DNA from 2 places in the Paenibacillus sp. Marseille-P2973 genome. Region 1 is predicted to be linked to the other one. Evidence: riboswitches for the same ligand, from Rfam matches in the RefSeq annotation. Region 1 holds a riboswitch; the other holds the start of a gene.
What was found. Region 1 has a riboswitch for cobalamin ahead of metE (5-methyltetrahydropteroyltriglutamate--homocysteine S-methyltransferase). Riboswitches for the same ligand answer to the same signal wherever they lie in the genome.
Positions count from the first base shown of each region.

Region 2: it holds a riboswitch for cobalamin, as region 1 does, so the genes downstream of both, KB559_RS18920 (anaerobic ribonucleoside triphosphate reductase) here and metE (5-methyltetrahydropteroyltriglutamate--homocysteine S-methyltransferase) in region 1, are expected to answer to the same signal.

Region 1 covers NZ_JAGQEH010000003.1:557,862-561,002, forward strand. Annotated here, with positions in the region: gene KB559_RS09535 (multicopper oxidase domain-containing protein) at 1-168, opposite strand, end outside; gene KB559_RS09540 (replication termination protein) at 429-788, shown strand; cobalamin riboswitch at 868-1,064, shown strand; gene metE (5-methyltetrahydropteroyltriglutamate--homocysteine S-methyltransferase) at 1,226-3,141, shown strand, end outside.
Region 2 covers NZ_JAGQEH010000010.1:180,294-183,434, reverse strand. Annotated here, with positions in the region: gene KB559_RS18920 (anaerobic ribonucleoside triphosphate reductase) at 1-1,242, opposite strand, end outside; cobalamin riboswitch at 1,468-1,698, opposite strand; gene KB559_RS18915 (MurR/RpiR family transcriptional regulator) at 1,876-2,706, opposite strand; gene KB559_RS18910 (DUF8171 family membrane protein) at 2,985-3,141, shown strand, end outside.

The DNA of each region.
Region 1 (3,141 bases):
AGTCTGTCCGTCACGCCGGATGACCGGCTCAACCGGAGGTTGATTAACCACAGCAACTTCTTGCTCGGAGCCCGCTTCTTCGGCCGGAATAGCCGGGGAGGGGTACCAGACCGCCAGGATGATGACCAGACAGGAAAGGACCAGAAAGGCGGGTTTTGCATATTTCATAGGCGCAGCTCCTTTCACGGAGAGATATTTAAATTTTTATATTTTAAGACTAAAGGCAAACCGAAATAGCCCTTGTGACGGAAAGCACATTTATACGCATGTCGAAAAATCGTAACAATTGAGGCCAAATATTAGCCTGTTAATATTATTTCATTATATGAAAAATTCATAATAGCTAAATGATATTTTACACGTATCTAGCCACTATTGTGAAATTTTCACAGTTGAGCTATATTGTTCTTGTAACGGGAGGTGTCAACATGGCATTTATGATCGCCCAAAGGGCATATATCAAGCTATTTTTAATTACAAAAGTGGAGCAGCGCCGGGGGTACGGTTATCAAATGCTTGAGGAGTTGAAGCAAGAATTCGCGCCGTTCGGTTACGTTCCTCCGCAAAGCGAAATTTATCGGGCTCTACACGAATTAGTGCAGGAAGGCGTATTATTTCGGACCAAGCAGCTTAAAGGCAGCGATCCCAGCGTGGATTTCCAGGAGATTGTGCTGTATCAATTTACGGATGACGGTGCGGAGAAAGCCGAGCTTTACAAAAAGCAGGTGAAAACGGATCTGGATCGCTGCATCGGGATGTTGAATAAGGCGGTAAGGGATAATTATTAGAACAGCATTTAATTCCGACAAAGTTAGTATTGATTAATAATTGCACATCTTGTAAGATTAGTGAAACGAACTTCACAACTTCATAATTGTGGGAATAGGTGCTTCAGCCGCGGTTGAAGCTTAAAAGGGAAGTCCGGTGCAAATGCCGGCGCGGTCCCGCCACTGTAACAGAGAAGCCGAGATGCAATCATGGCCACTGGTGTTCAAGAACACTGGGAAGGCAGCATCGGGTGATGATTCTGAAGCCAGGAGACCTGCCTATTCTAGCAACACTGCTGTACCTACGGGAGATAGGGAGGTGTTAAAGACGAAAGCCATCGCACATATACACGAAGGTCCTCTTTAGCATTGACTAGAGAGGGCCTTTTTTGCGCACCGCGAGGACATAGGAAATGCATAGCTTTGTTAAATTTTAAAGGGAAAAAGGGGAGAATTCGATGAGTAAGTATGTCAGCAGTAATCTAGGCTTTCCAAGAATCGGCAGAGAACGGGAATGGAAAAAAGCGATTGAAGCGTTCTGGAACGGGAAAATTAACGAGGGGGAGCTTCACGACCGCCTTTCCGATATTCGCAGGACTCATTGGAGACTTCAGCAGGAAAAAGGGATCGAGCTGATCCCGGTAGGTGATTTTTCGTATTATGATCAGGTCCTGGATATGACGGTGATGTTCGGACTGGTTCCGGAGCGTTTTGAATATGAAGGCGGCCCGGTACCGCTCGCCACGTATTATGCCATAGCGAGAGGCAATGAATCGGCCGCAGCGAGCGAAATGACGAAATGGTTCAATACGAACTACCATTATATTGTTCCTGAGCTTGGCGGAAGGGAACCAGAATTGACGAAAAACACACCGCTGGAAGCTTATCGCGAAGCCAAGTCTGAGCTTGGCATCGAGGGGAAACCTGTGCTGCTCGGATTGTACACGTTTTTGAAGCTGTCCAAGGGGACACCTTCCTTTAGTATCGAGGAATGGAGCCGCAAATTACTGCCCTTGTACGTGCAGGTCTTGCGTGAACTGCAGGAAGAAGGAGCATCCTGGGTACAAATCGATGAGCCTGCACTGGTTACCTCTGTATCGGATGAGGATTTGGAGCTGGTTCAAGAAATTTATGGAGCGATTGCACAAGAAGTTCCGGGACTGGCGGTTTTATTGCAAACCTATTTCGATTCGGCGGAACGTTACGAGCAAATCGTGAGTCTTCCGGTAAAAGGAATCGGTTTCGATTTCGTGCACGGTAAAGCGGGGAACCTTGAGGCGCTTCGTCAATATGGATTCCCGGCGGACAAAACGCTCGGAATAGGACTGATCGATGGCCGCAATATCTGGCGGACCGATCTTCCCGAAGCGCAAGTATTATTAGAAGCGATTGCCGCATTGATTCCGGGTTCCTCTGAATACATCATTCAACCTTCATGCAGCCTGCTGCATGTACCGGTATCGGCACAAGCGGAGAATGGACTGCCTTCCGTCCTTCAAGAATCGTTAGCTTTCGCGGAAGAAAAGCTGGATGAAATTAACGCTTTATCCATTGCAGCGAAGACAGGAGATGCTCCAGCTCTGTTCGCTAAGAGCAAGGAGGCTTTACAACGATTGGCCGGCGATGCATCACGCAGCCGGAGAGAAGTTCAGGAAGCGGTGAGCACCATCTCTGTCCAGCCATCGGAACGAAGCAGCGTTTTTTCCAGCCGTCGCTTGAAACAACAGGCCAAATGGAATTTGCCGCTGTTGCCAACGACGACGATCGGCAGCTTTCCGCAAACCGCAGAGGTGCGTGCTGCCAGACAAAAATGGCGCAAGGGCGAATGGTCAACAGAGAAATATGATGAGTTCGTCGCGGCGGAGATCAAGAAGTGGATTGACATTCAGGAAGAAATCGGACTGGACGTGCTTGTCCATGGGGAATTCGAGCGCACGGATATGGTTGAGTTTTTCGGGGAAAAGCTTCCCGGTTTCGCATTTACTCGCGGGGGCTGGGTTCAATCGTATGGAACGCGCTGTGTGAAGCCTCCTCTGATTTATGGCGATGTGGAATTCGACCGGCCGATGACGGTAAAAGAAACGGCGTTCGCTCAGTCGCTGACCTCCAAACCGGTGAAAGGGATGCTGACCGGTCCGGTCACGATTCTAAACTGGTCCTTTGTTCGCAGCGATATATCCAGAGAGACCGTGGCATACCAGATCGCGCTCGCGCTTCGCAAGGAAGTGGAGGCACTGGAGGAAGCCGGGATCACAATGATCCAGGTCGACGAGCCGGCGCTTCGGGAAGGATTTCCGCTTAAACCGAAAGATAGAAGCGCTTATCTGGATTGGGCGGTTAAGGCGTTCAAGATCTCTACCTCAACGGTGCGGGA
Region 2 (3,141 bases), on a different contig from region 1:
CAGCTTTTCGCCGCCCTCCCAAACGCCCTCGCGCATCATGAAATCGGAAGCCTTCGCTTTTTGCGCGGCCTGGATTTGGTAACGGTGAAGCAGGCCTTCCAGCGCGATGTCGAGGTAATGGTCGAGTTCATGGTAGAAGCCGCGCTCATCCGCAACGTTTCTTCGTCCCAACGCGATCCCGTGCTCAAGCCCGAGCTTGACGAGGTTCAACGTATTAAAGGAAAGGTTCCCTTTGCCGGACAGGTGATTGCGTCCGAATCGGTCGCTCAACACCCGCGTGCGGCAGCCCATCGTAGCGAATTCGGTATCCGGATCGGCCGGATCGTAGTGCATGAGATTCAACGGGGCGTCCAGGTTGGCGAAGTTTGGATACAGCCGCTTGGCCGAGCATTCAGCCGACTTCAGGAAGAGATGATAGTTCGGCTCGCCCGGGTTCTGGTTGACGCCTTGTTTGCATTTGAAAATCTGGATCGGGAAAATCGGTGTTTCACCGCTGCCGAGTCCACGCATCGTGGCTGTCAGCAGGGAGCTAATGACGAGCTGGCCTTCCGGCGACGTGCAGGTGCCGTAGTTGATGCTGGTGAAAGGAATTTGTCCCCCTGCGCGGCTGGACATCGTATTCAGATTATGAATCAGACTCTCCGCGCCTTGCAGCGTTTCGCTTTCGGTTTCTTTTAACGCATATTTAAAAGATTTCGGATATTGCTCTTGAAGGTCGCTCCGGCTCATGTTGATTTCGCCGCCAAAGTCGGCCTCGCCGTCACCTTCCTCAAAATACTCCAGCCCTTTGCGGAAGTATTTGGCGAAGGATTTCGCTACGTAAGGAGCCAGGTCGTGGTCAATCATGTTGGCCGATACGCCGCCGTATTGGGAGTTTTGCTGGGATTGAAAAATAATCGCTACGAGCGCCATCGCGGTCATGATCGAATTCGGCGGCCGGACGCTGCCGTTGCCGGTGTTGAAGCCTTCGCGAAGCAGCTTGGCAAACGGAATGAAAATGCAGTTGGTCGTGCCGATCGCGTATTGATCGAGGTCATGCACATAGACTACATTGTCCTTGATCGCTTGAACGACCCGCGGCGGCATAACAAAATGATTTGCGTACCATTTCGAGTACTCGCTGCCGAATTTGCTCATTTTCCCGGAGAAGCTTTCACCGTTTAAGTTGGCGTTTTCGCGCAGGATCTCCAAATTTGAACTCTCGACGATTTCTTCGCCAAGACGGATAACCTCCTCCATCATTTGCTCCCGGTTTACTTCCGTATCGATTACATTCAACAACGCCATCTTAGTTCTCCTCCCTGATAACTGGGTAATACTCGCATATAAAAAGCATTCCCAACCCGGCAAGGTTGAAAATGCCCGAATGTCTCCAGAATGATAGCTGTAGGAAGGCGTAACAAAAGAAGTTAAAACAAAGCTATGCATGAGCTGCATCGGACACCTCCCTGTTCCTCGCAGGTTAGCGCGGTGTCTTCCAAACGGGCAGGTCTCCTGACTTTCGGTGATGCGCCGGCGCCTTCCCGGGGGAGAGATAAATTCCCTCAGTGGCATCATGTCGGCGAATTGCTTTGGGATATTCACGACGGATTCCCAGGCGTTCCGATTACAGTGGCGGGACCGCAGCGGATTTGCACCGCCTTCCCTTTTAAGACCCGGCGTCTTGGGCGCCGGACCACCCGTTCACACTATATTTTGTTGTAGTGATATTAATTTACCCCAATATGTTGTGTTTGTAAATGGGCCTAGCTCGAATTTGACGATTGAAAATAATGAAAAATCCTCTGAAAGCAACCGCGGTGCGGGCCAGCGGGGATGAAAAAAATATTAAAAAAATTTTGGCTCCAAATTACGAAAAGCAGGTTTATATTTTGATCATCTAGGGAGCTCATGGGCGTATTTTTTTCGTAGTTGATTCAACTCATTCAATTTGCGGAGATGATCGTCCTGATTTCGCATTCCTACTGCGACGATCAAATTTTCTACTATAAACGTAGGGGCGATCATAGAGTGAAATTCCCACGTTTCTCCCCGGCTGGCAAACAGCGTGATATCGCATTGATCGGAAAAGTCGGCAACGAGCCGGTCCGTGATGAGCAAAGTCCGGTAGCCGGTCTCTTTGGCATGATCGACGATCACCTTCGCTTCCGGCAGCAGCCGGACGAACCCGAACAGAACTACGAGATCTTCTTCGCCCAGATGTAGAAGATCTTCAAACATCTCGCTTCCGCCGCGGTCCAGCCGATGGATGGACAGGCCGAATCGGCCAAGCCTGTAATGAAGCAATTCCGTGAGTCCGGCAGAAGGGCCAGGTCCATAGATGTAGATGCGCTTTGCCGAAGTCAGAGCCGTGACGGCGGCTTCGAAGGAATCGGCGGAATAATGGGTTAGCGTTTCTTCGAGATGCCTCATGGTGGTGGCGAGAAACTGCTGGGGGAGCGGGCTGGCGTCCGCTTTGTCCATAATATTTTTCATTTTTGCCGCAGGCGTCACGTCGAGCTGACTCCGAAGCTTGGTTTTGAAATCTTTAATATTTTTGAAACCGACCGTACGCCAAAACCGCGAGACCGAAGCAATGCTCAGCCCCAGCGCGTCGGCGATTTCCTGTTCGGTGGAGAACAGGACGGTTTGTGAGTTTTTTTGGATATAGTCCGCAATTTTAAACTGCCCCGGCGACAGGGCCTCGGTGTTCCAGTCCAGTTTCACGAGAGACGGCCTCACTTTCATTGTCTGGTGCGTTGATAGAAATAGATTAACATACCGGATTTGGGAAGGGCAAAAGCGATTCCTACTAATCCGGCTAGCTGTGGATAGCCAGGGTCAGTCGGTTGATGACGTGTATTTTTTCATAAATATAATTTATGTAAGTTTATTTACATTATTTTAACGTACCCGGGCATCGAATTTAATAATTGGACTCTATATTAGGATTAGCCTGAAGAAAGGGCGTTTGAACAACCCAAATATAAAAGGAGGGAAAGCAAGTGATTCAATCCCAAAAAAGATATGTACTTACGCAATCGCAAAAAATGATGGTGTTTATGTTGTCTATGTCCTTGTATGGCTTGTCCAACATGATTACGGAGCTGATTCCATCCCTGCGTCTCGGCCCGGTGGAATTCTCGGTGGAGTACTTCGCGT